DNA from 3 places in the Nocardiopsis sp. NPDC055879 genome. Region 3 is predicted to be linked to each of the others. Evidence: predicted binding sites of a transcription regulator. Region 3 holds the regulator's gene; each other region holds the start of a gene.
The links. Region 3 encodes LexA, which represses DNA repair genes until DNA is damaged. Its sites were predicted from a motif close to TCGAACANNTGTTCGA; they were not measured.
Positions count from the first base shown of each region.

Region 1: the regulator LexA is predicted to act here: its motif matches at 7,732-7,747, upstream of ACWGKS_RS12050 (DUF6504 family protein).
Region 2: the regulator LexA is predicted to act here: its motif matches at 3,634-3,649, upstream of ACWGKS_RS08585 (Rv2578c family radical SAM protein).

Region 1 is NZ_JBSHCT010000008.1:258,916-269,175, forward strand. It holds gene cobA (uroporphyrinogen-III C-methyltransferase) at 43-1,323, opposite strand; gene cobT (nicotinate-nucleotide--dimethylbenzimidazole phosphoribosyltransferase) at 1,582-4,050, opposite strand; gene cobC (Rv2231c family pyridoxal phosphate-dependent protein CobC) at 4,199-5,230, opposite strand; gene ACWGKS_RS12040 (peptidoglycan recognition protein family protein) at 5,452-6,567, shown strand; gene ACWGKS_RS12045 (GNAT family N-acetyltransferase) at 6,720-7,304, shown strand; gene ACWGKS_RS12050 (DUF6504 family protein) at 7,363-7,650, opposite strand; gene ACWGKS_RS12055 (serine/threonine-protein kinase) at 7,901-9,745, shown strand; gene ACWGKS_RS12060 (serine/threonine-protein kinase) at 9,890-10,260, shown strand, end outside.
Region 2 is NZ_JBSHCT010000006.1:63,722-73,981, forward strand. It holds gene ACWGKS_RS08565 (DUF6653 family protein) at 1-242, opposite strand, end outside; gene ACWGKS_RS08570 (hypothetical protein) at 361-1,254, opposite strand; gene ACWGKS_RS08575 (helix-turn-helix domain-containing protein) at 1,251-1,991, opposite strand; gene glsA (glutaminase A) at 2,142-3,413, shown strand; gene ACWGKS_RS08585 (Rv2578c family radical SAM protein) at 3,658-4,761, shown strand; gene ACWGKS_RS08590 (sigma-70 family RNA polymerase sigma factor) at 4,811-5,746, opposite strand; gene ACWGKS_RS08595 (NAD(P)/FAD-dependent oxidoreductase) at 5,757-6,947, opposite strand; gene ACWGKS_RS08600 (ABC transporter ATP-binding protein) at 7,447-8,205, shown strand; gene ACWGKS_RS08605 (ABC transporter permease) at 8,212-10,260, shown strand, end outside.
Region 3 is NZ_JBSHCT010000008.1:122,986-133,245, forward strand. It holds gene ACWGKS_RS11420 (RNA-guided endonuclease InsQ/TnpB family protein) at 1-336, opposite strand, end outside; gene ACWGKS_RS11425 (helix-turn-helix domain-containing protein) at 698-871, opposite strand; gene ACWGKS_RS11430 (hypothetical protein) at 893-1,015, opposite strand; gene ACWGKS_RS11435 (hypothetical protein) at 1,215-1,433, opposite strand; gene ACWGKS_RS11440 (hypothetical protein) at 1,631-1,957, opposite strand; gene ACWGKS_RS11445 (vitamin B12-dependent ribonucleotide reductase) at 2,176-6,171, opposite strand; gene nrdR (transcriptional regulator NrdR) at 6,272-6,781, opposite strand; gene lexA (transcriptional repressor LexA) at 7,458-8,132, shown strand; gene ACWGKS_RS11460 (alpha/beta hydrolase family protein) at 8,226-9,323, shown strand; gene ACWGKS_RS11465 (hypothetical protein) at 9,330-9,986, opposite strand; gene ACWGKS_RS11470 (hypothetical protein) at 9,983-10,260, opposite strand, start outside.

The DNA.
Region 1 (10,260 bases), 140 kb from region 3:
GGTCCCCGTCGACGGGCCTGGCGTGTGCCGCCGTCGGAGGTCTCACTCCAGATCGCGCCCGGTCGCCAGACGATCCAGGTCGCTCTGGGTTCCCGTGTGCAGTATGTCAAGTTCCCGCGCTGTTCGGACCACTTCTCCGATGATCACCACCGCGGGGGGCCGCATTCCGGCCGATCGAACCGTGGCTGCGATGTTCGCCAGCGTACCGGTCACGGTTCGCTGCGATGGCAGGGTCGCTTCCTGGACCACGGCGACGGGGGTGTCCCCGGAGCGACCGTTCGAAGTCAGCGCCTCGACGATCGCCTCGATCCGTTCCAGACCCATGAGAGCGACGATCGTACCGTTGGAACGGGCCAGGCCCGCCCAATCGACGGTCGAGCGCGCGTCGCCCGGGGCCACGTGCGCGGAGACGATGTGCACGTCCTGCGTCACTCCGCGGTGGGTGGTGGGGATGCCCGCTCCGGCCGGGGCGGCCAGCGCGCTGGTGACCCCGGGGACCGCGATGACCGGGACGCCTGCGGCGACGCACGCGGCCACCTCCTCCCCACCTCGACCGAACAGGAAGGAGTCCCCGCCCTTGAGCCGGACGACGAACTTCCCCTCCTTGGCCCGTTCGACGAGGACGGAGTTGATCTCGTCCTGGGTCATGGAGCGGCCGTAGGGGATCTTCGCGGCGTCCACGATCTCCACGTCCGAGGGCAGCGCGTCCAACAGGGAGGTGGGGGCGAGCCGATCGACCACCACCACGTCCGCCTGGGACAGGAGCCGGCGGCCGCGGACGGTGATCAGGCCCGGGTCGCCCGGGCCGCCGCCGACGAGGGCGACGCCGCTGAGGCGTTCGCGTCCGCGTCGGGCGTCCAGGGCGCCCTCGGCCAGACCCTCGATGATGGCGTCGCGTACCCCGGCCGAACGTTTGGGATCGCCGGAGGCCACCACGCCCACGGTGATTCCACCGGAGTCACCGCTGGCCGGGGTCCAGGCGGAGGAGGCGTGCCGGTCGTCGGCGCGCACGCACCAGATCCGGGAGTCCTCGGCCTCGGCGGCCACGGCGGCGTTGACCTCGGCGGAGTCGGTGGCCGCGTGCACCAGCCAGTAGGCGGGGGAATCGGGACCGACCACGTCACCGGGTTCGAAGGGGCGGCGCACCCAGGTGAGACGTCCCGCGTCGGCGAGGTCCTCCAGCGCGGCGGACACCTCCGGAGAGACGAGGGTGACCCGGGCGCCGGCCCCGAGGAGGACGGGCACCCGACGTTGGGCGACCCTTCCGCCGCCCACGACCAGCACGTCACGGTCCCGCATGCGCAGGCCAAGGAGATAGGTCACGGATCGTACCCCTCATGGTCGTCCGTACCGGCCCCCGACATCGGCGGCGGGGTGCGCGCGGGACCGATGCCCCGGCACGCCGCCGGAGAATTTCGGCGATTGCTCCAAAATACCTTGTCAAAGCGGTATTACAGCCGTGTAAAGGGGTGAGCACGGAGCGGGGTGACTCCCGCCGCATCGACGCGAGGGGACCCCACCACCTCCTCTGGTGGCGGGGTCCCCTCGTCCCAGGACACGTACCATCACGGCCCGACCGGATCACCGGTCCGTGGAGACCCCCGCGGAATCGAAGGTGGCGACGGTGCGCAGCGCCCGCGCCGAGCCCTGCAGCAGAGGCAGCGCCAGCAGCGCGCCGGACCCCTCGCCCAGTCGCATCTCCAGGTCCACCAGCGGGGTCAGTCCCAGGTGGCGCAGGACCACACCGTGACCGGGCTCGGTGGAACGGTGCCCGGCGAAGCAGGCGCTCAACGACTCCGGGGAGATCGCGGCGGCGGCCAGCGCGGCCGAGCCGGCGATGACCCCGTCCAACAACACCGGGATCCGCAGCGCCGAGGCGCCCAGGATGAATCCGGCCAGCGCGGCGTGCTCCAGGCCGCCCAAGGCCGCCAGGGTTCCGATCGGGTCCTCGGGGTCCACCGGGTTGGCGGCCAGGGCCTTGCGAACGACCTCGACCTTGTGTTCGTAGGTGGCGTCGTCCACACCGGTGCCCCGACCGGTGGCCTCGGCCGGGTCGGTTCCGGTGAAGGCGCACACCAGCGCCGCGGCGGGGGTCGTGTTGCCGATCCCCATGTCCCCGGTGATCAGGCAGCGGTTGCCCGCCGAAACCAGGTCGCGGGCCACCTCGATCCCGCCTTCCAGGGCCTGTAGCGCCTGCTCGCGGCTCATCGCCGGCCCCTGGGTGAAGTCGGCGGTCCCCCGCGCGACCTTGCGGGGCAGCAGACCGGCGGCCGAGGGCAGGTCGCCGACCACGCCCACGTCCACTACGGTCACCTCGGCGCCCACCTGCTCGGCGAAGGCGTTGACCACGGCACCGCCGTCGATGAAGTTCTGCACCATCTGCGCGGTGACCTCCTGCGGCCAGGCGGTCACCCCCTGGGCGTACACACCATGGTCACCGGCGAACACCGCGACGGCGGCCGGTTCGGGGATGGGCGGAGGGCACTCCCCCGCCAACCCGGCGAGCTGCACCGAAACGTCCTCCAGCACGCCGAGGGACCCCAGCGGCTTGGTCATCCTGGCCTGGCGGTCTCTGGCCTCCTCCACGGCGCGGGCGTTCAGCGCTCCGATGGCGGTGATGGTCTCCTCCAGGAGGGTGGTGGGCTCCTGGCCGGGCAGACCGCGGCGACCGTAGCGGTCACGGTGCACCGCCCAAGACAGGGGCCGTCCCTTCACCCAGCCGCTGAGGCCGAGCTCGGGTTCGGTGGGGAACTCGTCGACGTAGCCGACGCACAGGTAGGCGACGACCTCCAGATGGGAGGGCAGGGCGAGCACGTCGGCGACACCGCGCTCGTCGGTGATCCCGACCCAACCTACGCCCAGTCCCTCGGCGCGGGCGGCCAGCCACAGGTTCTCGACGGCGAGCGCGGCCGCGTAGGAGGCGGGCTTGGCGTGGCGTCCGGGCGCCTGCGCGCCCCGGGTCGGGTCGACCGTCACCGCGATGTTGAGCGGGCTGTCCAGGATCGCCTCGACCTTGAGACCGGAGAAGGCGTGGGCGCGAGCGCCGGGACGGTCCCCGGAGTGGGAGTCCCGTTCCTGCTCGGCGAGGTCGCGGACCCGTGCGCGCAGTTCCGTGTCGTCGATGACCAGGAAGTCCCAGGGCTGGGTGTGCCCGATGCTGGGCGCCTGGTGGGCGGCCTCCAGGACGCGGGTGAGCACGTCGGCGGGGATCGGGTCGGGCCGGAAACCCGCTCGGACGTCGCGACGTTCGCGGATGGCACGGTAGACGGCGGCGCGTTCGGCGTCGTCGAAGTCGTGGCCGGTGTGCCGCCAGGCGTCGTCGGCGGGCGTTTCGGGGGCCGGAACGGGCCGGCCGCGGACGTCGCCGGCCGGCTCTCCCACCCGGGGTGGCCCGGTGTGCTGCGGCTCCGGGAAGGAGGCCGCTGCTTCGTGTGCGTGCACGGTGTCGCTCTGCTCCGCTGGTTCGGCGGCCGCGGGGACCTGGTCCACGTGGCCGGGGTTCGTGGCTGTGTCGGGTTCGGTGGAACCCTGCGCGGGGGGTGGTTCCTGTGCGATTCCTTCTCGCGGGGAGTCGGACCCGGGTGCGGGGGGCTCCTGTGGCCGTGCCGCCGGGTGGGGGCCGCCGCGGAAGGGGATGACGTTCGGTCGAGGATCGCGGGCGGTGCCCGGCGCCCGTGTGGACACGGGTTCGGCCTCGGGTTCCGGCGCGGCCTCGGGTTCCGGTTCCGGAGCGGGCTCGGGTTCCGGTGTCACGTTCCTGGGAGGTGCGGGTGGAGCGGCCGGTGCGGGCGGGGTCGCCGGGCGCACCTGCCGACTGGGCGCCGCGGGTTCCCGCAGGGGTCTGCGGAAGGGGTTGCCCGGCACGGACCGCGGCTCCTCCCCTTGCGGGGCCGGTGCGCCGGGGGCGCCCTGGGCGCCCTTGCCGCTCTCCGGCAGCCCGTCGAGCAGACCTCCCAGGCGCGGGCCGAGGCCCGGCGAGGGCTTGCCGCGCCGTGGTTCGGAGGGATCGCCCTCCGTGTGACGGGCTTCCTCGCGGTCATCGTTGGTCATGGTCGCTCCCCGAAGGCAGAGGTCCGTGGGCTGCCCGTTCGGGCCCGGTCCGAGATGGATCCGAACCAGCGTAGTCCGCGGCGTTCGCGCCGCTCAGTGGGGGTCCCTCCGACCCCGGGCAACCCGTTCCCGGCACACCGCCGGGCCCTCAAGTCACCATCAACTGTGCCAGAGTCCGCGTCAGCGCGTGCCGTGTACCGGAGTCCCGCACCGCCACACGGAACCACTCCGGCCCCAGTCCAGGGAAGGTGTCGCCGCGTCGGACCGCGATGCCCTCCGCACGCAAACGAAGCCGCAACGATTCCCCGTCCACCGCCTTGACCAGCAGAAAAGATGCTCTCGCGCGAGGGACGACGGTGAGTCCGTGGTTCGTCAGGTCTTCGGTGAGCGCGCGACGTTCCTCGGCCAGGCCCCGAGCCCAGTGCTCCGTCTCGGCGAGGGCCTGGGGCGTGACGCACTCCTCCATGGCGGCCAGGGCCGGGGTGGAGACCGACCATAAGGGTTGTGCCTCGGCCAGTCGGGCGACCAGGTCCGGTGCGGCGAGCAGGTAGCCGGCCCGCAACCCGGCCAGGGACCAGGTCTTGGTGAGGCTGCGGACCACCACGAGGCCGGGCAGGTCCGTGCGGTGGGCCAGGGACTCCGGTTCGCCCGGGACGCAGTCCGCGAAGGCCTCGTCCACCACCAGGATCCGCCCCGGTCGGGCGAGTGCCGCGATCGACGCGGCGGGGTGCAGGACCGAGGTCGGGTTGGTGGGGTTGCCGACCACGACGAGGTCGGCGTCCTCGGGGACCGACCCGGGGTCCAGGAGGAAGTCGGGTGCCGGCAGCAGGACCCGGTCCACCCCGTGGCCGGCGGCGCGCAGGGCGGCCTCGGGTTCGGTGAACTGGGGGTGGATCACGACGGCCCTTCGGGGGTTCAGCGCCCGGGCGACGAGCACGAACGCCTCCGCCGCGCCGGCCGTCGGCAGGACCTGACGGGGGTCGCGTCGATGCCGCCGGGCCACGGCCACGCGGGCCCGTTCGGGGTCGGGGTAGGAGCCGAGGTCGGTGAGCGAGTCGGTGATCCGACGGAGCACCCGGTCCGGCGGGGTGCGCCCGCGGACGTTGACGGCCAGGTCGAGTAGTCCCGGTCCCACCTCCGCGTCGCCGTGGTGGCGCAGGTCGTGGTGATCGTCGTCCATGTGCTCGCCGTCTCGGTCCTCTCCGGTCCGTTCCAACACCCCACCCATCCTTGTTTCCGATGTGACCAGTGGTTCCAGTGTGGTCCCCGCGTCCGAGCGCTTCGGACTTCGAGGACGCGCCCACGTGCCGTATGTCACAGGCATGTGGCAGGCTGTTGCGGTCCCCGTCCCCTGACGCCCTGCCCCGCGATGAACACAGTCGGCGAACAGAACGGACACACATGCGACGGCGTACCTTCCTGACCACCGCCACGGCGGCGGGCCTCGGCTCCTTGGCCCCCGTGCTGCTCACGCCCACGGCCGCTTCGGCGCAGGGCTCCGACACCCGGGCCGTCCCCCGGGTACTCACCGAGACCACCACCTCCACCGGCTCCCCTGTACGCCCCGACCGCCGGTTCGACCTGGTCTCCGTCTCCAGGTCGCCCGATCGGGCCTCCGGCGCCTCGGTGCGCTTCGAGCTCCCCGACGGGTGGGGCTCCTGGCGGGAGCTGCACTTCCACACCGAAGGACCGGACCACCTCGACCCGGCCTCCACCGCGATGGTGCGCGCCCCGGAAGGCGCGATCGGCTACCAGGTACGCGGCGCCGACGGTTCCGACCTGACCGCGGTGAACGTCCGCGACGGCGAACCGCTCACCTTCGGTGGACCGGAGCGGACCACGCTCTCCGCCGAGGGCGGTGAGTACCGATCGTTGTCGGGCACCTCCCTGTTGCCGGTGCGCACGCGGGCGGGCTGGGGCGCGGACGAGTCCCTGCGCTTCGACGAGGACGGCGACGACCTCTGGCCGGCCGAGTTCCATCGGGTCCAGGCGCTGACCGTGCACCACACGGCCATGGCGACCACCGACGACCACGCCGCCGACGTGCGCGCGGTGTATCGACTCCACGCGGCCGAGCAGGCTTGGGGCGACATCGGCTACCACCTGCTCATCGACCCCGACGGCGTGGTCTACGAGGGTCGGCACTCGGGCGAGGACCGGATCCCGGTCTTCTCCGGGGTGCCGCTGCCCGGCCGCGCCCGTTCGGTGACGGCCGGCCACGCGGCGGGCTTCAACCACGCCAACATCGGGGTGTGCCTGCTCGGCGACTTCACCCACGAGGTGCCCACCCGCGCCGCCCAGGACTCACTGGTGACGGTGCTGCGGGTGCTGTGCGCGCTGACCGGCGTGGACCCGGCTCGGGAGATCGAGTACGTGAACCCGGACACCGGCGCGGTCACCCCGCAGGAGGCGGTGGCCCGGCACCGGGACTGGCTGGACACCGAGTGCCCCGGCAACGCCTTCGCCGACGTGTTCGACTCCGCCATCCGAGAGCGGGTGGCCCGTGGCCTGCTCTAGCACCCCTGTGGCGAAGGCCTCTTTTTGCAGGTCACGACGGTGACCACCTCGATATCCGGTTGCGGCGACCCTGGCCGGCGCGGCTATCGTGAGCGCTGCCGCCACGCCGTGGGTGCGCGGCGCGATTCGAGGAAAGAGGGTCCGACTCCACCATGACCACCGTTCAGAGCACGCCGATCATGCCCGCGGTCATCCTGGAGACCGAGCGGCTCCGACTGCGATCGGTACTCGAACGCGACATCGACGACGTGTACGCCTCGTGCGTGGACCCCGACCTCCAGCGGTGGGTTCCGCTACCGTCCCCGGGCGAGCCCTACACCCGGGAGAACGCGGAGGACTTCTGTCTGCGTCTGGCGCCGGGCATTCGTACGTCCGGCGACGGCCAGCACTGGGCCCTGTTGGAGCGCGAGGGCGGCCGGTTCGTCGGTTCGGCGGCCCTGCTGCGCACCGAGTGGCCCGCGAAGGTCACCGAGGTCGGCTACTGGATCTCGCCTTGGGGGCGGGGCCATGGCTACGCCGCCGAGGCGGTCGTGGCGGTGTCCCGCTGGGCGATCGAACAGGGCTTCCAACGGATCGAGATCAAGGCAGCGGTGGGCAACACCGCATCTCGCCGGGTGGCCGAGTCCACCGGATTCGTCCACGAGGGCGTGGAGCGCAACGCGATGCCGTTGAACGAGGGCCGCACCGACCTGGCCGTCTACAGTCTCCTGCCGACGGACCTGGAGACGACCCCGTAGACGAGGACGGCCGGGTCGGTGGTAGCACCGACCCGGCCGTCCCCTGTTCTCCCCCGGATCATCCCCACACCCGGGAGAGCAGCCACTCACCGGTGGTGGTGTCGTGCCGGAGTTCGTACACCCCCTGGGAGTAGGACGATCCGGCCTCGACCCTCCAGTGCCGACATTCGGGTACCTGGGAGCTCTCACCCGGTGTCCAGTCACGGCGCAGGGTCACCCACTGGTCGATGATCCTGCGCACCCCGTAGACCCGCCCGTCCCACACGAAGCGGGTGGGCCTGCCGTCCTCCTCCACGACCGTGACGTCCGCTCCGTAGTACCGCCCCACAACCGTTCCCCCAAGCATCGACCGACTCCTCGTTTGGCGTCCGGCGGTGCCAGGGCGCACCGCCGGGGTGCCCGCACGCGGGGAAGTACGAGCAGGCATTCGAACGTGTGATCGAATACTAGCGAAGGGAAGGCCGCCGTGGAACTGTTTCCGCCTCGACGACATCACCACCTGTGAAACCATCCGTGGGACCGAGAAGCCCCCGAGCCACGGACCCGCGAGCACCGTGGCACTCGGCGCCCCCCACGACCCCCACGAGGCATCCCACATGTTCAACGGGCACGACGGCCCCGCCACCCCCCATTCCGGAGACCCCACGGAGATCGACGGATACCGCCTGTCGCGCCGGCTGGGACGCGGCGGCATGGGCACCGTGTACCTGGCCGAGGACCACTCCCGGCGACAGGTCGCGCTCAAGGTCGTCCACCCCGACCTGGCCGAGAACCCCTCGTTCCGGCGACGCTTCGCCCGCGAGGTCGAGACCGCACGCCGTGTGGCCCGCTTCTCCACCGCCGGGGTCATCGACGCCCGCCTGGAGGGCGACCCCCTGTTCGTCGTCTCCGAGTTCGTCCCGGGCCCGGACCTGTCCCGGGCCGTGCGCGAACGCGGTCCCCTCCGCGGCGGTGACCTCGAAGGACTGGCCATGGGCGTGGCGGCGGCGCTCACCGCCATTCACCGCTCGGGTGTGGTCCACCGCGACCTCAAACCCGCGAACGTGCTGCTCTCCCCCGTCGGACCGAAGGTGATCGACTTCGGCATCGCCCGCGCCCTGGACGACGACGGCGGCGGCATCACCCGTTCCAGCCGGCTCATGGGCACGCCCTCCTACATCGCGCCCGAACTCCTGCACGGTCACCCGGCCACCCCCGCCGCGGACGTGTTCGCCTGGGGATGCCTGGTGGCGTTCGCCGGCACCGGCAGGACGCCCTTCCACGCGGCGACGGTCCCGGCGGTCCTGCACAACGTCACCACGGCCGCGCCCCGGCTCGACGGGCTGGACCCCGCCCTGACGGTCCTGGTGCGCCAAGCCCTCGACAAGAACCCCGCGAATCGGCCCACCGCCCAGGCGATCCTGGATCGGCTCGTGGGACGGCCCGGCGTCTCGGAGGAGGAGGCCGGTCGCACCATCAGCGCCACGTGGACGCCGCCCCCGGTCACGGCCACACCCCCGACCCAGACCGCACAGGGCGCCGGCGGACCCCCCACACGCCGACGCGGGCTCCTCCTCGGAGCCGGGGCCGGGACGGGCGCCGTGGTCCTGATCGCCGGTCTCTCCTTCGCCTTGGCGGCGGGGAACGACGCGCCCCCGGAGGACCTCACCACCCTGTACGGCTCCGACTTCGCCACCGACCCCGGGTGGGGCGACTCCATCTACGACGAGGACGACGGCCCTTACGACAGCGGCTACGCGCCGGGCGAGGGGATCGTGATGGCGATGGACCCCAACGCGGAGATGGATCCGAGCGTCGGACGCAACTGGATGGCCCCCTCCGCCCAGGGCGTGAACACCACCGAACGACTCCTGGTCACCAGCGACGTCCAGGTGCTGGAGGGCTACGACTACCTCACCGTCGGACTCCGGTGCATCCGCGACCTGCACCCGACCGACGCCGAACTGGACGAGGACGACACCGACGGTTACCCCGACCACCCGGACCAGGACTACACGGCGACCTATCGTGCCTGGTTGCGGGCGGACGGCGCGGAGGCCGTGATCGACAAGATCTCGGGCACCCTGGCCGACGACTCCTGGGATCCCGAGGAACTGGCCAAGGGCGAGGTCTCGGAGTTCCGCCCCTATCCCGCGGTCCCCACCGACGGAGCGGATCAGGCCACGTCCCGTGGGGAGGAACCGGAGCCGGTGAGCAACAACATCAAGCTCGCCTGTGAGTTCACCCCGGGCGACGAGGGTGAGGTTCCGACCGCCGAGATCCGAATGTGGGTCAACGACGGACTCGCGGTGAGCGCGGTGGACGAGGAGCCCTACCCGGACGACTACGCCGACCACCAATACGTCCAGCGCCAGGCCGTGCAGTACCACCGCGGTCAGAGCACGTCCCCGTTCCGGGTGCTGTACGAGAACTTCCGGGTGGAGCGGATCCTCGACGAGTGACCGTGGCGGTTCCCGCGCTTTGACGACCACCACCGACAGAACCGTTTCGTCTCCAGTGGGATCACACCCCTCCGAAACGCGCTCCGGTACCGGCGTCGGTACGCTGATAGGCGCTTATCACACGATTTGTGAGGACCCTCGACTGTGACGTCCAACGGCCACTCAAGCGGCAAACCCCTGCGCGCGGGCGACCCGCGCGAACTCGACGGTTACCGCATCGTCAGTCGGCTCGGACGCGGCGGCATGGGCACCGTCTACCTCGCCGAGGATCCCGGCGGCCGCTCCGTCGCCGTCAAGCTCATCCACCCGGACCTGGCCGACGACGAGTCCTTCCGGAAACGGTTCGCCCGAGAGGTGGACGCCGCCAGGCGGGTGGCCCGTTTCTCCACGGCCGGGGTCATCGACGCCCGGTTGGAGAGCGAGCCGCTGTTCATCGTTTCGGAGTACGTGGCCGGCCCGAACCTGGACGAGGCTGTGCGCGCGCAGGGGCCGATGCACGGCGGCACCCTTGAGGG
Region 2 (10,260 bases), on a different contig from region 3:
TCCTCACCGAGCATCGCCCGCGTCGACCACGCCCGCTCATGGGCGGGCCGGGGGAAGATCACCGGATTGAGGGCGAACCAGACGGCCACCGCGGCGGCCTGTCCTCGACTGCGCGTCCAGACGGGGAGCAGGACCAGCGGGATGGTGGCCCACCGGCTCCAGGCACTCCACGGATTCGAGTGGCGGGCGAACACCGCCCGCCTGATCCGAGCGAACCCGCCACCCGGGGAAGTCTTGCTCATGTGCGCTGCGCTCCCTCTCGCGAACCACGGACGCTATCCCCGGAGCGGAAACGGTTCAACTCCCCTCCCCGGCCCTACCGCCCCACTCCCGGGATGAGCCCTCAGGCGACCTCGCGCCTCATCGGCCGTTGGCGCGAAGAACGGCCACCGCGGAGACGGTCGTGTACCCGCGCCACTCCAGGGCCGCGGCTTCGGAGTGACTCGAAAAGTCGACGGCCCAACCCCCGTCTGGGCGCCGGCCCCGCTCCAAACGGTCCAGGTCACGGGTGACGGCGGCGGCGTCGACGACATCGCGCATCGGGTGTTCGGGCAAGGGCGCCAGGTCCAGCAGGTGGAGCGTCTCACCCTCGGTGCCTCCCTCGACCGGGAGCGCCCCATCGGCGGGAACGAACCGTGCCAGGCGCGCCCGCTGCTCACGCGCCTGGGGATGTGTGTCCGCGGCGGCGTCGAGGAACCCCAGCGCGAATAACAGGACGTAGGCGAACGGGGCCTCCTCGATTCGGGCGATCGCGTCCAGGCAGTACCTCGTCGCTCGCGCGGTCCAGGGATGCGTCCTCGCCTCGGCGTCGAATCGCCCCACGCGGAGGGCCTGGGCCGCGACCGCCGCGGTGATCTGCAACGACGACACCCGGGGGTCGGCCTGGGCCCAGAAGGGCGCGCACGCGGTCGGATCGGCGACGGGCAACGCGAAGGGCAGGCCGCCGTCGGGCAGGGTCACCGAGTCCAGCCAGTCGAGCAACCCGAGGGTCGCGGGCGTGGTGGTGGGTCCGGCTTCGGCGATGGCCTCCAGTGCGTGCAGGGCGCCGGCCGGTTGGCTCTCGGGGGCGCGCAGATCCGGCTCGATCCCCCAGCCGTAGCCGCCGTCGTCGTTGCGGTAGCCCTCCAGCGCGGCGAGGACGGCCCGCCGGTCGCGCTCGGTGGCCTCGCCGGTGAGCAGGGCGAAGCGGCGCCGATCCAACACACGTGCGTGGGCCGTCATGAACGAGGTGGCCCGGTCGATGTCGATGCTCATGCCGTCGACGGTGTCATGCGCGGAGCCGATCGTCTTGAAGGAATCGGCCGGCCTCGGCCCAGGAGGTCTCCGGGGGTCGTTCCGGCCAGGCGTCGCACGTCGCGGTTCAAGTGGGACTGGTCGGCGTAGCCGGCCGCGGTCGACGCCTGGGCCAACGATGTGCCGGAACGTGCCAGGTGGAGCGCGTGCTGGAAACGGTGGATGGTGGTCAGGGTCTTGGGTCCGTACCCGAAGACGCGGTCGCCCAGGCGGCGCAGGGTACGTTCGGACATCTCGTGCCGGTACGCGAGGTCGGGGACGTCGAGCCCGGCCCGGGCGAAGCGGTCCAACGACTCCGCCAGGTTCAAGAGGATCGGGTCGGGTTCGGTCCGTCGCCACAGCGTCACGTAGAGGTCCTCCAACGCCGCGACCGGATCACCGTAAGCGCTTTCCCTGATTCGGGGCGGGATCGTGGTCAGCTCCTCCAACTCCAAGCGCCGATCGGTCAACTCAAGGGCGGGGACACCCAACAGCGAATACGCCACGCCGGGGGCCAGTCTCAGTCCCCAGGTCACCGCACCGTCCTCGCCCGGAGAGACCATGGCGGTGGTGTCCGCGCCGGCGAACAGGAAGCGGCCTTTGGACCACATCAGGTCCATGACGGCGTCGGGCAGGATACGCACCTCGCCGGAGCCGGTCCGAACCCGCCACAGCGTCGCCCCCGTGCGGGGACCGCGCCATGCCCGGTAGTCGTCCATCGCCGGCGCCTCCTCGCCTCGACCGTACCGCCGCCGCTGCGCCGAAGGGGTGTGCGCGCATGTCGGCCCGGGCGCGGGCACGATCGTGGTTACCGTGGGGTTAGTCGGCCAAGGGTGCCTCCACGGCACAGCGTCCACGAGGGGAACCCGATGCGCTCACCGATCATGGACTACCTGGACGACATCATCGCCCAGACCGCCCACGTCGATTCCGGGGCCCCGGCCGACTACATCCCCGAACTCGCCGCCGCCGACCCCGAGCGCGTGGCGGTGGCCCTGTGCACGGTCAACGGCACCGTGTACGCGAGCGGAGAGGCCGACCATGAGTTCAGCATCCAGTCGATGTCCAAACCGTTCGCCTACGCGCTGGCCATCGAGGACCGCGGACTGGACGACATCCTCGACCGTGTCGGTGTGGAGCCCAGTGGCGAGGCCTTCAACGAACTCTCGTTGGACCCCGAGACCGGCAAACCGCGCAACCCGATGATCAACGCCGGGGCCATCGCCACCCACGCGCTCATCCACGACGAACCGGCGCCGGCGGTGGACCGGTTGCTCGCGCTCTACTCCGAACTCGCCCAACGGCCGATCGTGATCGACGAGTCGTTGGCCGCCTCTGAACTGGCGACCGGCGACCGCAACCTCGGTCTGGCCTACCTGCTGCACGCCTCGGAACGCTTGTCCAAGGACCCCGCCGCCGCCGTGCAGGGATACATCCGCCAGTGTTCGGCCTCGGTCACCGTGCGCGACCTGGCCCTGATGGCCTCGACCCTGGCCAACGGCGGAGTCCAGCCCAACACCGGCCGGTCACTGTTCGGCCGCCAGACCACCCGGCACCTGCTGAGCGTGATGACCACCTGCGGCATGTACGACGCGGCCGGGGACTGGCTCACCTCGGTGGGCATCCCCGCCAAGAGCGGCGTGGCCGGCGGCATCATCGGGGTACTTCCCGGACAGGTGGGCGTGGCGGCGTTCTCACCCCGGCTGGACGAGCACGGCAACAGCGCCCGCGGCGTGGTGATGATGGAGAAGCTCTCGCAGGACCTGGGGCTGCACCTGATGGAACCGGGTCGGCCGGCGCGTTCGGCGCTGCGCGAAATCCGAAAGGAGACGGTCGAGGGTGAACCTGCCACCATCTACGTGCTCCAGGGCGACATGGTGCTGAGCAGCATCGAGGCGCTGGTGCACGAACTGGTCCACAACCCGCCCTCCACCGACCTGGTCATCTTCGACATGAGTCGGGTGGACGAAGTACTGCCGGTGGCGCGCCGCACGTCGGCGGCGATGGCGACCAAACTCATCGACGCCGGCCACACCCTCATCCTGATCGACCCCGAGGAGACCATGCCGGGGTTCCAGGACGCTCAGGGACGTGGGATGCAGCGCTGGACGAGCGCGTACCTGGCGCGTCACCTGGACTAGCCGGGCCTGGAGTCGGCGGAACCGCCGAGGTGCCCGGGGTGGTGGGGCGGCGGGGGTCGTTCGAGGTGTGGGCAGCGCGAAGTGGGCGAAGACCGTGGCTCCCCCATATCAATGGGACACCACGCGAACCCTCCCGCGCCACCTCGGCCCCTCGCGCCTGTGGACGGCCCGCCCTCTCCCCCGCGAGAATCCCTGCCCTGTCGGAAGACTGGACAGTCATTCGAAAACATGTTCGAATCAGGGCATGCGCTGGGAGAACCTGCGAGAAGACAGCGACTCAGGACAGACCGCACTGTTCGAAGCACCCACCACATCACCGGCCCGAGGCAGCGGCCGGGCCGGGCTCACCGCGCCCTCCCCCGCGCCCATCCAGGCGGGCGCGGACGGCGAACCGGTCGCCATCGAGATCCGGGCCCGCTCCATCATCAACCGCGTCCCCGGCGCCGACCCCATGTTCCGGTGGACCATCAATCCGTATCGGGGGTGCGCGCACGCCTGCGTGTACTGCTTCGCCCGACGCACCCACGAGTACCTGGACCTGGACAGCGGCCGGGACTTCGACACCCGCATCCTGGTCAAGACCAACGCCGGTGAGCTGTTGCGCGCCCAACTGGCTCGTTCCTCCTGGCGGGGCGAACACATCGCCATGGGCACCAACACCGATCCCTACCAGCGGGCCGAGGGCCACTACCGGCTCATGCCACAGATCATCTCCGCGCTGCGCGACGCCGCCAACCCCTTCTCCATCCTCACCAAGGGCACCCTGATCCTGCGCGACGCCGACCTGCTCCAGCAGGCCGCCCGCGTCACCGAGGTGGGGCTGGCGGTCTCGGTGGGTTCGGTCGACGAACAGGTCTGGCGCACCGTGGAACCGGGCACCCCCGCGCCCCGGGCCCGCCTGGACATGGTGCGCCGACTGGCCGACCGAGGGTTGAAGTGTTCGGTGCTGATGGCGCCGATCCTGCCCGGTCTGACCGACTCGGTCGAGCAGATCGAACGCACCGTCGCCGCCATCGCCGAGGCCGGAGCCCAACGCCTGACCCCGATCGTGCTGCACCTGCGCCCCGGCGCCCGCGAGTGGTATCGGTCCTGGCTCGAACGCGAACACCCGCGCCTGGTACCGCTGTATCGGGAGCTGTACGGCAACGGTTCCTACGCCCGCGCCTCCTACCGGCGCATCGTCACCTCGGCGGTACGCGAGATCGCCGCCCGCCACGGCCTGAACCGCCCGGGCTCACCCCGCGACGCCGGCCGAGAGCCCCCCGTCGCCGAGACCGACACCGACGGGCGACTCCCCCTCGACCTGCCCGCCCCCACCGACCGAACCGGGGCATACTCGTCCGCGTGAGCGCTCCGTGTACCGGCCTCGGCGCGGAACGGCCATCGAAGGACCCGGGTCACCACTGTTCGATGAGCGGGTCGTCGTGCTCGGCGCGACGCCAGAGTTCGTTGAGGCGTTCCAACCGGCCCCGGGAGGACACACCGACCAGGTTCACGACCTTGCCCTCCCGCAGTCCCAGGGCCACCACACCCACGACCCGGTCCCCCAGCGCCGCGACCATGGCGGGCGTTCCGTTGACCACGGCCGCGTGGATCGACGGCGACCCACCGACGAGCCTGCGCTTGGCCGGGGTCGGTTTGAAACCGGCCCGCAGGTTCGCGGCGATCGGTCCCACACCCGTGCGGCGCATCAGCTTGCCGCCCACACCGGCACCCTCGCTGACCACCGTGGCGTCGTCGGTCAACAACTCCACCAACCGTTCGGTCCTACCCGAGGACGCGGCCTCGACGAACGCCTCGACGATGCGCCGCGCAGCCGAACGGTCGGCCTCCCCCGCGACCCTCTCCGAGGCCACCCGCCGCCGGGCACGGTGCACATGCTGCTGACTGGAGGTCTCGGTGATGTCGAGGATGTCGGCGACCTCCGCGTGACTGTAGGAGAACGCCTCGCGCAGCACGTAGACGGCGCGTTCGACCGGACTGAGGCGCTCCATGAGCAGCAACACCGCCAGGGTCACCGACTCGCGTTGTTCGACGGTCTGGGCCGGGCCCAGCATCGGGTCTCCGTCCAGCAGGGGTTCGGGCAACCAGTCGCCGGCCGCGCGTTCCCGCCTGACCTGCGCGGACCGGAGCCGGTCCAGGGCGAGGTTGGTGACCACCTTGGTCAGCCACGCCTCGGGCACCTCTATGCGAGCGGGGTCGGAGGCCTGCCAACGCAGGTAGGCGTCCTGGACGGTGTCCTCGGCGTCGGCGGCCGAGCCGAGCAGGCGATAGGCGAGGGAGGCCAACCGGTCGCGGTTGGCCTCGAACCGTTCAACGGTGACGGTGTCCACGAAGGCCACGTTAGTCGGCGACCACCTTCCCCGTATCGACGGACACCGGCCGGATCCGGCGTCTGCGTGTGGGCAGCCCGAAGGTGGGGTGACCCATGCTCCAGGCGACGGTGCGGAGCACGGCCGACTTGACCCTGGTGGCCGCCCATCCCCGCAGCGCCCAGGTCTTGGGGCGGGCCCGGCCGTCGACCACCTGGAAGAACGCGTCCCGGGAGCCGAGGCTGACACAGTTGCCCAGGTAGGACAGCGGGACCTTCGCGGGTTCGGTCCCGGTCAGCTCGGCGATGATCGCGGACGTGGCCTGCATCCGGGTGAATCCGGCCGAGGCGCAGGACATCGGCAGCGGCCGACCGTGGTCGTCGATGGCGTGGACGCTGTCTCCGGCGGCGTGGATCTGGGGGTGGGAGACCGAGCGCATCCGCCGGTCGACGCTGATCCGACCATCGGCGGCCACCGCCAGTCCGCTGTCGGCGGCGATGGGGTGGACGGCGAACCCGGCCGCCCACACGGTCACGTCGGTCTCGAACACCTGGCCATCGGCCGCGATGGCCTCCCCTTCTCCGACCTTGGTGATGGTGGTGTGTTCGTGCACCTCGATGCCGAACCGGGCGAAGGCCCGGGCCAGGTGGTCTCGGGCCTGGGAGCCCGACCAACCGACCGGCTCGCCGGTGGTGGCCAGGGCGACCCGCAGCCGCGGGTGGGCTTCGGCGATCTCGGTGGCGGCCTCGACCGCGGTGAGGTTGCCGCCCACCACGAGCACTCGGCCGCCCGGCTCCAGTGTGTCCAGCCTTTGCCGCAACCGTTCGGCGGCGGGCCGTCCGGCGACGTGGAAGGCGTGTTCGCGTACTCCCGGCACACCGTGGTCGGCGATGGTGCTGCCCAGTGTGTACAGCAGGGTGTCGTACTCCAGTTCCTCGGTGCCCGACTCCCCCACCACGGTGACGGTCCGTCGCTCGGGGGCCAGAGCGGTCACCCGGGCGATCTTCAAGTGGACGCCGGTGCCGGCGAACATGTCCGCGAGCCCGCGGCGACGCGGTGGTCGTCCGGCGGCGACCTGGTGCAGGCGCATTCGTTCCACGAAGTCGGATTCGGCGTTGACGACGGTGATGTGGACGTCGTCGGGGTGCAGGTGACGGGCGAGGTATCCGGTCGCGGCGGCTCCGGCGTAGCCGGCCCCGAGGACGATGACGCGGTGTCGCATGAGCTTGCTCCTGTCCGTTCGTGTGCCCCTTGAACGAGACGGCTCGCGTGTTCCTGACAGGGTCTTGACGTGACTTGAGTCACATGACTTCTAAGGGTGTGAATAGATCCGAACCAGCACCTTGACGACGTAGATTCACAATCGAAATCGAAGTGCCCGGGACCAGCGAGCCCGGCTCCCCGTCGGCCACCCCCACCGATTCACGCCCACGGGACCGCCACACGCCGAACACCCACCTCACACACCCCGGTACGGACCCGGGCCCGGGTCCGTACCGGAACGCGCCCCCGGTGGAACCCCCGACGAAAGTAGGGGGCCCTCCCCCACTTAGGCGTCGCGAACCCGCCCCGCATCATGCCTTTGGCCGACAAGCGGTTCGGCCTGTGGGTGGAGGTTTCGGGCACCTTCGCGGACCTAGCGTGATGAACACGCCCGGTTCAGGTCCGCCCTACCGGAGTCGACCAGTCACCGTCCCATCCAGGAGTCACCCGCCGTGAGCATGCCGTCAGCACAACCCCAGTCCCCCATCCAGGCCCCTCCGGTCGTGGTGGCCCGGGCCCTGACCAAGACCTACGACACCGGCGGCACCCAGGTCCACGCCCTGGCCGGCGTCGACGTCGACTTCCACCGCGGTGCCTTCACCGCGATCATGGGCCCCTCCGGGTCCGGTAAATCCACCCTCATGCACTGCCTGGCCGGGCTCGATGTTCCGACCTCCGGCAGTGTGCACCTGGGGCGCACCCAGATCACCGGCATGCGCGATGGCGACCTCACCCTGCTGCGCCGGGACCGGATCGGGTTCATCTTCCAGTCCTTCAACCTGCTGCCGATGCTGACCGCCGAGCAGAACATCCTGTTGCCCTCCCAGATCGCCAAGCGCAAGGTCGACCCCGCCCGTTTCGACCACATCGTCGACGTGGTGGGGCTGCGCGATCGCCTCGGGCACCTGCCCGCCAAGCTCTCCGGCGGCCAGCAACAGCGCGTGGCCGTGGCCCGTGCCCTGCTCAACGCCCCCGAGGTGGTCTACGCCGACGAGCCCACCGGTAACCTCGACTCCCGCTCCGGCGCCGAGATCCTCACCTTCCTGCGCGATTCGGCTCGTGATCTGAACCAGACCATCGTGATGGTCACCCACGACCCCGTCGCCGCCTCCTACGCCGACCGTGTGGTGTTCCTGCGCGATGGGCGTCTGGTGGACGAGGTCAGCGACCCCACCGCCGAGCTGGTCTCCGAGCGCCTGCTGAAGCTGGAGGCCTGAGCCACCATGTTGCGCACCACCCTGGCCGGCCTACGCATGCACAAGGCCCGCTACGTCACCACCACCCTGGCCATCCTGCTCGGAGTCATGTTCATCTCCGGCACCATGGTCTTCGCCGACACCCTCAAGGCCAGCTACGAGAAGTCCGTGATGGGGTCGGCCTCCAGCGTCGACACCATCGCCGTCCCCGAGGCTTTGGAGGCCCAGGACGGGACCTGGGAGGATCCGGAGCCCTTCACCCAAGAACAGCTCGACCAGATCCGGGACCTGCCCGAGGTCGCCGATGCCGACGGAGTTCGGCAAGGCCCCGGCCTGCTCCTGGACGCCGAGGGACGCGCCTTCAGTCATGTTCCTCCCGAGGCCATGGCCGTGGAAGAGGTGACCCGCTACGAGATCACCGAGGGGGAACTTCCCGACAGCTACGACGAGATGGTTCTGGCCACCACCATCAGTGACCAGACCGGTTTCGAGGTGGGCGATTCGGTCACCGTGCTCGACGCCGAGCAGCAGGAGCAGGAGTTCACCGTCACCGGCCTGCTCGACGTGGGGGTGGGCTCCGAGCTGAGCTACCGTGGAGCCTTCATCCTGACCCCCGAGGCCTTCGCGTCGGTGACCGGCGCCGAGGGCTACCACGAGATCGACGCCCTGGCCGCCGACGGGACCTCCGAAGAGGACCTCGCCACCGCCGTGGCCGGGGTGCTCGGTGAGGGCTCCGACGTGAAGACCTCCACCGAGTTCGGTGATGAGATGGCCGCTCAGGCCGGCGCGAGCGCCGATATGATCCGCACCGGCCTGATGCTGTTCGCGCTCATCGCCGTCTTCGTCGCGGGCATCGTCATCTACAACACCTTCGCGATCCTCGTCGCCCAGCGCCAGCGAGAGATGGCCCTGCTGCGCTGCGTGGGAGCCAAGCGCGGCCAGGTCTTCCGTTCCATGCTGACCGAGTCCTTCGTGGTCGGCCTGGTGGCCTCGACCTTGGGCGTACTGGCCGGAGTCGGCCTCGGGATGTTGGGGTTCCGCTTCGTCGGCCCACTCATGGGTGAGGACATGGACGTCGCCACCGTGATCAGCCCGACCGCCGTGATCATCGGTCTGACCGTGGGCGTGACCATCACCGTGTTCTCCGCGATGGTCCCGGCCATGCGCGCCACCCGAGTGCCCCCGTTGGCCGCGCTGAGCACCAGCGCCACCGCGGCCGGCATGGAGAAGGGCACCGGCAAGCTGCGCGCGGTCATGGGGATCCTGTTGTTCCTGGTCTCCGGCGGGATCGTGGCGCTGGGGCTGCAGGGCGACCCCGACAGCTCGGCGATGTGGATCGTGGCCGTCGGCGCCATCGTCGCCTTCCTGGGCGTGGTCGTGCTCGGCCCCCTGCTGGTGCGCGCCATCGTGGGTCTGATCGGTGTCCCGTTGCGTCACGTCGGTGTGCCGAGCAGGCTGGCGGTGGACAACTCCACCCGCAGCCCGCGCCGCGCCGCCACCGCCATGATCGCCCTGACCGTGGGCGCCACCCTCATCACCGGATACTCGGTGATCAACGCGACCATGCAGGAGAGCATCGCCCAGGAGTTGGACGGTAAGTACCCCGTGGACTACCAGCTCTCGCCGATGCTGGACCTGGGGGGCGAGTCAGCGGAGGAAGGCACGGAGGAGACCTCCGAGGAGGTCGGCGGCACCGACCTGAGCACCATCCCCGAGTCGGTGCGTTCGGACCTGGCGGCGCGCTCGGAGATCGATCAGGTCTTCGCCAATCGCTTCGACTCCGTGGACAGCGATGACGACAGGATCACCAACGACGACGGAACCGTCCCGGTGTCCTCCGTGGTGGGCGCCACCGTGGGCGAGGAGGTCGAGGTCGACGTGGTCAAGGGCGACCTCACCGACTTCGGCCCGGGCAGCGTGCTGATCACCGAGGAGCGGGCAGGATCCCTCGAAGCCGGCGACACCATCTCCCTGGGCGATCCCGAACACGAGTTCGAGATCGCTGCCGTGGTCGCGGACACCGGGATGTTCTACGGCGTCAACCTGGACCCGGCCGACTACGAGCAGGTGGTTCCC
Region 3 (10,260 bases):
CGCATTAGTGCGGAAACAGATCGGGGTGGACTCGATCCGTGTCCGCCTCGCGGAACCCTTCCGGCCCAGGTTCCCGGCTTTCAGGTTCACCTGCCGGGTGGTGTAGGCGTCCGCGACCTTGCCCAGCACCCGCACCGTGGGCTGCGCCGATAGACCGAACCTGGTTTTCAGCTCGTGGTAGACGGCCCTTTGCAGGGCGTACTTGTTCGTCGCTCCGGTGGCCTGAGCGATGCGGGAGGCGTGGTCGGCCGCCGTGTTACAGGCGTGCAGGGTCGTCTCAAGCACCTGCGCCTGTTCTGGCGAAGGCAGCAGCTTGACCCGCACCACCAGCTTCATGGTCCAATACGCTAACCACCCCCGGCCCGGCCATGGGGCCGGATCAGAGAACTTCTCCGCCTTTTTCCGGTCTTCGATGGCCGGGAAGGGTGTGCGGGGTGTTTCCTCCCGGCCCTGAAGGACCGGGCTTCCACACCCAAAAATCAGGTGACCACTTGCGGTTCAGCTTCTCCACGACGATGAGGTTCCCGGCGGGAAAGCGGAACGAGGGCCTTCACCGGTACTTGGCCCGCCACCGCACCTTGAAGGTGCCCTTCTCGGCGCAGGCCCGGTCCAGGTCCTTCAACGTCCGCTGGAGCACATGCGAGGGGGCGGCCTTGAGCCAGGGCTCTTCGGCCTTGGCCTCGGCGAGCTGTCCGGCTTACAGGTGGTAGCCGCAGAACCCACCTTGTCGGCCGCGGGTGTGGCGGTCCACGTACTGGCGGCGCTGGTCCAAAGCGGTGTTCCACACCGCCCGACACAGGTCACCGAACTCGGTACACATCGCAGTCTGCTCATCGGTCAGCGCAAGCCGATAACGACGGCCCGACAACACCGTGGAACACCCCCTTCCCGCTCAGCGGTTCTCCTGGTCCCCCAGGTCACGCTCGATGAGCTCCCAACAGGGCACTCCGACAGTGGCCACGAAGCAGCCGTGCGTCCACCGGGCCGGTAGGCGAGACTTGCGGGTGCCCGACATCCCTCACACACGATCTCCTTCAGCCCTTCCTCGGCACAGCCCCCGGTACGCGGTAGCGGTGCGGGGGTGCCAGAGCATGTGGAGGGCTCGGTGGAAAATCAACATGGGGGGACCACCTTCCGCTGCGGTGCGTGCCGAAGGGTTACCCCGGGTCCCGCACCGACAACCATAGGTATGGACCGGCCCGCCCGCCCCACGGTCAGACGCGAACGACCACCACCCGCTCGCCGCGAGGGCGTTCGGGCTCCTCGACCAGTGTCTCCAGGTCCTGCGGATCACTGGTCAGCAGCACCACCGGACGTGGTTGCCGCAACGCCGTGACCGCCACGACCGAGTCGATCGCGCAGCGGTGGCCGGTCAGGCCCGTTGCGCCGAGGAGTTCTCCCGACTCCCTCCCCACCTCGGGGGAGACCGGCATCACCTCGATCCTTGAGAGGACCTGGTGCACAGACGCATCCCGTGGGCCTCCCCGCAGGACCTCCGTGAGGGTAATGGCGCTGGTGACCACACGTGCGCCCCTACGTTGTGCCACCTCCAAGTGACCGCGGGCCCTCTTGTCGCCCATGGCGATCTTGGACAACCCTTCGCTGTGGAGGACCAGCGTTCCGTTTCCCGTCACTCGGCGTCCGGCCACGCCGCCTCCGCCTCCGTCACCAGGTCTTCCGGTACCTCGCCGTGCTCCTCTTCGAGTAGTTCGATCAGCTCCGCCAGGAGATCGGCTTCCAGGCGACTCGCGACCGCTTCGGAGACATATCGACTGAACTCTCCCCGACCCACCCGTCGCCGGACCGCCGTGCTGAGGTTCTCCGGCATGGAGACGCTGATCTTGCGTGCGCGCTCACTCGGCTCGGCGGTGTCATCGGAGAGTTCGGGCGCCGACTTGCCGAGCCCATGAACCGCCGCGACGAGGGCGGCGCGTTCCGACGGCGAGAGTTTCCGCACTGCTCTCACAGTGTCCAATGCCTGCGAAACAAGCCTCCGAGGCTCATCCTCCGGAGTATCGCGTCCAGTTTCCATCAGTTCGACTCCCATACGAGCGATGCTACCGCCGGTGGTAAGTTCCTGCCCGGTGAACGGGAGACCACACCACCGACGTCTGTTCTTCCACGAACGCGAAAGGGGGAGACGGTCGGACCGTCTCCCCCTCCATGCGCGTTGGATCAGCTGCAGCCGCTGGTGGCACCGCAGCCCTCACAGGCGTAGCAGCTGCCCGAGGGGCGCATCTTCGTCCCACAGGTGATGCACAGCGGGGCGTCGGCCATGAACCCCTCCCCTACCGGACGCGGGGCCGCCGGGGTCTCGGATCGCTCCTCGGCCAGGTTGGACGGCGCGGCGGACTGGGCGTAGGACTCCACCTGGGTGGCGACCTGCGTCGGGTCCTCCCCGTTCAGCTGCGCCTCGCGCTCGGAGGCCGACAGCACGCCCAGGGCGGCCCGCTCCTCGTAGGGCAGGTGATCCAGGGCCAGGCGGCGGAAGATGTAGTCCACCACCGACTGCGCCATACGGATGTCCGGGTCGTCGGTCATGCCGGCCGGGTCGAAGCGCATGTTGGTGAACTTCTCCACGTAGGTCTCCAACGGGACCCCGTACTGCAGGGCGATGGAGATCGCGATGGAGAAGGCGTCCATCACCCCGGCCAGGGTCGAACCCTGCTTGCCGAGCTTGAGGAAGACCTCACCGAGTCCGTCGTCCGGGTAGGAGCCGGCGGTGATGTAGCCCTCGGCGCCACCCACGGAGAACGAGGTGGTCTCGCTGGGCCGCTTCTTGGGCAGGCGACGGCGCACCGGTCGGGGCGTCTCGGTCACCTCGGCCTTCTCCGGCGCGGTCTTCTCCTCGCTCTTGCCGGTGGACAGCGGCTGGCCGACCTTACAGTTGTCGCGGTACACCGCGAGAGCCTTGAGGCCCGACCGCCAACCCTCGTAGTAGATGTGCTCGAAGTCGGCGACCGTGGCCCCCTCGGGCACGTTCACCGTCTTGGAGATGGCACCGGACAGGAACGGCTGCACCGAGGCCATCATGCGCACGTGGCCCATGGGCTCGATGTAGCGGTGACCCATGGCGCAGTCGAACACCTCGTAGTGCTCGGGGCGCAGCGAGGGCGCGTCCACGACGTGGCCGTTCTCGGCGACGAACTCGACGATCGCCTCGCTCTGCTCCGCCTGGTAGCCCAGGTTCCTCAGCGCCCTCGGGATCGCCTGGTTGACGATCCGCATGGAACCGCCGCCGACCAGCTTCTTGTACTTGACCAGCGAGAAGTCCGGCTCGATGCCCGTGGTGTCACAATCCATCATGAAACTGATGGTTCCGGTGGGCGCGAGCAACGAGGCCTGGGCGTTGCGCCAGCCGTTGCGCTCGCCGAGCTTGAGGCACTCGGCCCACTGGGCGGTCGCCGCGGTGTGGATGGGCTCTTCGAGGGCGCCCACGGTGCGCAGGTCGTCATTGGCGGCGGCGTGCTTGCGCATGACCCGCTTGTGGGCCTGCTCGTTGCGCTTGTAGCCGTCGTAGGCGCCCACCACACCGGCCATCTCGGCGCTACGGCGGTAGGCCGCGCCGGTCATCAGCGAGGTGATCGCCGCGGCCACCGCGCGACCACCGTCGGAGTCGTAGGCGTGCCCGGTCGCCATGAGCAGCGCGCCCAGGTTGGCGTAGCCGATGCCCAGCTGACGGTAGGCGCGGGTGGTCTCACCGATCTTCTCCGTGGGGAAGTCGGCGAAGGTGATGGAGATGTCCATCGCCGTGATGACCAGTTCGGTGAGCCCGGTGAAGCCCTCCACGTCGAAGGAGTCGTCCTCGCGCAGGAACTTCAGCAGGTTGATCGACGCGAGGTTGCATGAGGAGTCGTCCAGGGACAAATACTCGGAACAGTTGGCCACGACAGTGCCACCGACGATATAGGAGTGGTTACGCGGCTCGGTGAGGTTGTAGGTCGTCTCGAACCCTCGGGACTCGCGTGAGACCAGGCGGATCGTCGTCTGCGTGTTGTAGGTCCGGCGATGGTCGAGTGCGCTGCCGAGCTTCGCGGTCTTGCTATCCAGAGAAAAACCGATCAGGGCGGCGTAGTCCCGCATGGAAGCGGAAGAGATGCGCAGGTCGTAGAACGGCCCCTCGCTACCATAGGTGACGGTCGTGCCATCCTTGCGCGTGTAGGTGAACGTATCCCTCTTCGCCTGGGAGACCTGGTAGACACGGCTCGCGATTTCGAACGGCGCCAAAAGCTCCTGTACGTCCTGGAGCAACCTTTCGGAGCGGCTGCCCAGACCGACGTAGCGAGTGCCGTTCACCTTCTGATCCACGGCGCATCCGTCCGCGTCGAACAACCCTTGGAGGAAACCCAACACGGTCTCTTCGGAGACCTCGAACATCACGGGCGGCACTGTCTTGTCGGCGGCGTGCGCACCCATTCCGAGAGCTCGGACGAACGCGACCATCGCCCTCCGAGTGACCCTGAGCTGTTGCGTACCGTTGGGTTGGGCACTCGGCTTACTCCGATGCCCTGTGAGACGTTCGATCAGGGCCTGGTGTCGAGGCAGGATTTCGGTTTGTTCCTCAGCCGTCCCGTAGATGGTGACGACTTTGGCGTCATCGATCGAACCGTCGCCGACCAACCACCCCAGGTAGTGAGCCAGGTCCGGGTCCTCGTCCCACTTGGTCGGCAGGTTCAGCTCCCGAACACCGGTTCGGCTCGCGGCCTTCCGAGCCGCTTCGAGGGCGTCTTCCGGGATCTCCTGGATCGGATTCGACCGAGGAGCGTACTGGAAGGAACGAACAATCCGGTCCTGCTCCGTCAATTCCTCGGCGTGCGCCCAGCCGCGATTACGCGTCCACACCCGGTGCCCCGGGGTGCAACGCAAGACGGAACCATCCGAGAACCGGAGTTCGAGGACCTCGTTGGTGCCAGTGACCATGTACTGCGTGGGGACGATGGCTACCACCGCGTCCCGAGGATTCGCCTCCGCCGTGACGTCGTTCGTGTAGACGGCGAAGGTCTCACCCTGTGCCGCCCTCCGGACAAGGTCGCCGATGGGGACGTGTCCTCGGTCGGTCAGCACCTTCTGATCAGCGGGGAAACACGGGTTGCTCGCGCTGATCCGTCCGGTCTCGGGGTTGGTGTGCCAGTCCTGGATGGTGCCGTCGTACTGGATGCCGGGGTCGGCGCACTCCCAGGCCGCGCGGGCCATGCGGTGGAACAGGTCCTTGGCGTCGACCGTGGCGACGACCTCGCCGGTGGTGCGGGAGGTCAGCCCGAACTCGGAACCGGACTCCACGGCGCGCATGAAGGCGTCGGAGACCCGCACCGAGTTGTTGGCGTTCTGGTACTGGACGCTGAACATGTCGTCGCCGCCCAGGTCCACGTCGAACCCGGCGTCGCGCAGGGCACGGATCTTGTGCTCCTCGCGCGCCTTGGTCTCGACGAACTCCTCGATGTCGGGGTGGTCGACGTCCAGCACGACCATCTTGGCGGCCCGACGGGTCGCGCCGCCGGATTTGATGGTTCCGGCCGAGGCGTCGGCACCGCGCATGAAGGAGACCGGTCCGGAGGCGGTGCCACCGGAGGAGAGGAGCTCCTTGCTGGAGCGGATGCGGGACAGGTTCACACCCGCGCCGGAGCCGCCCTTGAAGATGATCCCCTCCTCCTTGTACCAGTCGAGGATCGACTCCATCGTGTCGTCGACCGACAAGATGAAACACGCTGAGACCTGCTGGGAGGAGGTGGTCCCGACGTTGAACCACACCGGGGAGTTGAAGCTGAAGTACTGGTTGGCGAGGGCGTGCTTGAGCTCGTGGTCGAAGATCTCGGCGTCCTCGTCCGAGGCGAAGTAGCCGCTCTTGAGTCCGGTCTCGGTGTAGACGCCGACGACGCGGTCGATGAGCTGCTTGAGGCTCCACTCGCGTTCGGGAGCGCCGAGCGCGCCGCGGAAGTACTTGCTCGCCACGATCTGGGTGGCGTTCATCGACCAGGTGGTGGGGAACTCCACGCCGCGCTGCTCGAAGTTGACGCTGCCGTCACGCCAGTTGGTCATGACGACGTCGCGACGCTCCCAGTCGAGGGTGTCGTAGGGATGGACGCCCTCGGTGGTGAAGACGCGCTTGATCTTCAGCCCCTTGGGCCCCTTCTTCCCCTTGCGACTCGTCGAACCGCTGCTGGTCTCCGTCATGACGCTCCCCGAAGTGTCTGCTGTGCGCGGACCGGCTATGACCGCGCGGGTTCTTGCCGTCGCTGCGGTCTCGGGCGGTTTCGGTGAACGCCCGGGCCCGCTATGAGGCGGTGTCGGCCGTGGGCATGGCCGGATCGGAGTCCTGGTCCTTCTCCGTCCCGTCCTCACGATCGGTCCGCAGGCTGGCGATCTCCGCTTCGAAGTCCGCCAGGCTCTCGAAGCCCCGATAGACGCTGGCGAAGTGCAGGTAGGCGACTTCGTCGAGGTCGCGCATCGGGACGAGGATGGCCAGTCCGATCTCGTTGGCCGGCACCTCCGCCACGCCACGGCCTCGGATCTCCTCCTCGACCTGTTGGCCGAGTTTGGCGAGGGCGTCCTCGGAGACGGGCCGCCCCTGGCAGGCCCGGCGCACCCCGGCGATGATCTTGCTCCGGCTGAAGGGCTCGGTGACCCCGGAGCGCTTGGCGACCATGAGCAGGACGGTCTCCTGTGTGGTGAAGCGTCGCTCACAGACCGGGCAGGAGCGGCGTCGCCTGATCGCGGAACCGTCGTCGGTGGACCTGCTGTCGATCACCCTGGTGTCCGGATGACGGCAGAACGGACAATGCATCCTGGTTCACCTGCTTCCCTATACCCGAACCACAACCCTTGAGTCTACCTAACCACAACTTCTAGGCACATACCCCATTGGTAACACCAGATGTTGTGGTCGAACCTAGACCCCGGGGGCACGGGTCGCAACCCGCCCCTAGGCGTGTTCCTCAAGTGGGGGCTCAGGACCCGCCTCCACCGGGGAGGAGGTCTCGAATACGTCGGGGGGTCGCTTCCAAGGATAAGGGGACCGCACCCGGGGGGACCCCGTTCGGCGCGCGTTCCACAGGTGAGGAATCCCTTGCCCGGCGGGCTTTCCGGCATCCACGCGACCTCCGGGGACACGCTCCGGGGCCGCCTCGGGCGAAGCACCGGGAAAGCCGTTTTCGGCATTCGACGGACAGCGGCGAGGGAACGCGTGTACATACTTAACCGAGGGTCATCGGAAAGGCCCGCCGAAAAGGCGAAGTCGCCGTCCTCGGCCGCTCGAACGCTTGTTTGATATCACCGTGTGCAACGACTAATCTTGACCTTGATTTCCCACCGGTTTCGCCGTCTCGCCCACTCGTGAGACGACGGACCCGTCACCGGCCACCCGAACAGGCCCTGACCGAACCGAACGCCGAGGAGGCCCGGCCGTGCCGGAGGACAACACCGAGGTCGTCGACCCCGGAAACACCACCGTTCTTTCGCCCGTGGGTGACACGGGCGGTGCCGTGCCCGAAGCCCCCAAACTGACCGCGCGCCAGCAAAGCGTTCTCAACTGCATCCAGCGTTATGTGCGCGAGCGCGGTTTTCCGCCGTCCATCCGAGAGATCGGGAACGCCGTCGGTCTTTCCAGCCCTTCCAGCGTCGCGCACCAACTCAAGGTGCTCCAGCGCAAGGGCTACCTGCACCGGGACCAGAACCGGCCGCGCGCGGTCGAACTGCGCGCCCCCGGCCGCGACACCGCGCAGAGCATCAAGCCCGAGGAGCTCACCGCCGACGCGACCCGGGCCGCCGCGGTGCCGCTGATCGGTCGGATCGCCGCCGGTGGCCCGATCCTGGCCGAGGAATCGGTCGAGGACGTCCTGGCGCTACCGCGTCAGCTGGTCGGCGAGGGTCGGCTGTTCATGCTGACCGTGGTCGGCGACTCCATGACCGACGCCGCCATCACCGACGGCGACCTCGTGGTGGTCCGCCAGCAGCCCACCGCCGAGAACGGCGACATCGTCGCGGCCATGTTGGACGACGAGGCCACCGTCAAGGTGCTGCGTCGCGGGGACGACGGCCACGTGTGGCTGATGCCCCGCAACGACGCCTACGAGCCCATCAACGGCGACGCCGCGACCATCCTCGGCAAGGTCGTCACGGTCATGCGCCGCGTCTGACCCTGGCCGGGAACGACGACCGCACCGCCCCGGCCACGCCCACCAGGGCACGGCCGGGATGGTGCGGGAGGGCACGGCCGATACGCTGAGGGCGTGTCCATTCCTGCCCACACCCCCGTCGCCCGCGGCCGCGTACGACGCCGTGGCCGCTCGGTCTCGGTGATCGCCGCCCTCACCCTGCTCGTCTCGGCCTGTGGCCCCGCCGAGGAAGAGGGCCCCGAACCTCCGGGGGTGAGCGGTGCCGAGCGCGAGCTCAGCTTCGAGGGTGGCGGGTTCACCGTCGACGGCACGTTCACCGCGCCGCGGGAGAGCGGCTCCGAGAACGGGGTGCCGGGCGCGCTCATCATCTCCGGCAGCGGCCCCACCGACCGGGACGGCAACAGCGCCGGGCGCCCCGAGGCCGACACCAACCTCAACCTGTCCCGGGTGCTCGGTGACGCCGGGGTGGCGACCCTTCGCTACGACAAGTTGGGCAGCGGCGACCCCGCCACCTTCGACGACGAGGTGAGGGAAGCCCTGGAGGAACCGGTCGATCCCGAGGTCTTCGACGCCCAGATGGCCGCCGCTTACACGGCGTTGGTTGAACAGCCCGAAGTCGACCCCGAGCGCACGATCGTCGTGGGCCACAGCGAAGGCGCGCTGTACGCGCTACGCGCGCACGAGGTGCTCGACGGCGCCGAACCCGCTTTGGTTCTGGCGGCTCCGCCGGGGACGCGCATGCTCGACGTCATCGACCGTCAGGTCTCCGAGCAGGTCCGGACCGCCGAGGCGCAGGGTGCGCTCAGTGAGGCCGAGGCCGTGCGGATGCTGTCCCACGCCCGGACGTCGCGCGCCGCGGTACGGGGCGGTCAGGAGTTGCCCGAGGGCGACACCACGGGTCTGTTCTCCCCGCAGAACCAGGACTTCCTCGCCTGGATCGATGCCTTCGACCCGCCCGAACTGGCCGCCGCGTTGCCCGAACGGACCCCCGTCCTGGTGCTCTGGGGCGATGAGGACGCCCAGATCACCCGGGACGAGGTCGACCGGCTGATGGGTGGTCTGGAGGGGGCCGAGCGGGTGGACCTGGCCGGGGTCGACCACGTGCTGCGCGAGTACGACGACTCCCCCGGCGCCGCCGCGTTGGACGCCGACCGGGCGTTCTCGCCAGAGGTGTCCCCGGCGGTGCGGGAGTTCGTCGAGGGTCTGTGGTGAGACCGCTCAGTCGGTCTCGTCCGCCTCGATGCTCTCGGGGAGTTCCGCCACGATCGACCTGACCAGCCGCTCGGATTCGGCCGCGGCCGCCTCCCCATCGACCGATCCGACGGCGTCGTAGTCGGTGGAGGCGGTGTAGCAGGACTCCAGGTAGAGGTTGGAGACGCGCACACCGGTGCAGCCGACCTCGAAGGCGCCGATCTCCACCCAGGTCAGGGCCTGGTCACCGAGATCGTCGATCGGTCGTGGGTCGTTGCCCGCCGCGGTGGACTCCAGGGTGTCGGCGGCGGTCTCGTCGCCGCCCTCGACCGGGGCGGCGACCAGCATGAGCGTGGCCGCGGCCGGGACGGCGGTTCCGCCTTCCTGCGGGGTGGCCCAACGGCACTGCGATCCGGTGCCGAAGGTGTCCTGGGCGCTGCCGACGGTCTCCTCGATCTCCAGTTCATGGTCGGGAACGAGCTCGGCCAGGACCTCGGTCTCGCCGATGGCGCACTCGGGGGCGGCCTCGTAGGCGCCGTGTTCGGCCCCGCCTCGGAGCAGGTACCAGATCAGCCAGCCGGTGAACGCGATCACCACCAGCACGAGCGCGACGAGGAGGACGACCGCGAAGGTACGGCTCTGTGGCGGAGGCGCTCCGGGGTCGGTCTCGTAGGTACCGCTCACAGCGCCTCACCGATTCGTCCGGCCACGTCCACGGCGGTGTCCCGGGCGTCCTCGAAGGAGACGGGGTCTCCTTCGGACTCCCCGGTGTAGGTGACCCGTACGAACAGGTTGGTGGTGTGGAAGGCGAGTTCGGCCGTGCCGGGGAGCTGTCCGCGCCAGACCTCGGCGCCGGCTGCGCCGGGGAGTTCGACGGGTTCGCCCCGGGTCGGCACCACGGCCTGATGGGCCAGGGCCGCCGCCTCGTCGCCACTGACGGCGGGTTCGGCCGAGGCGT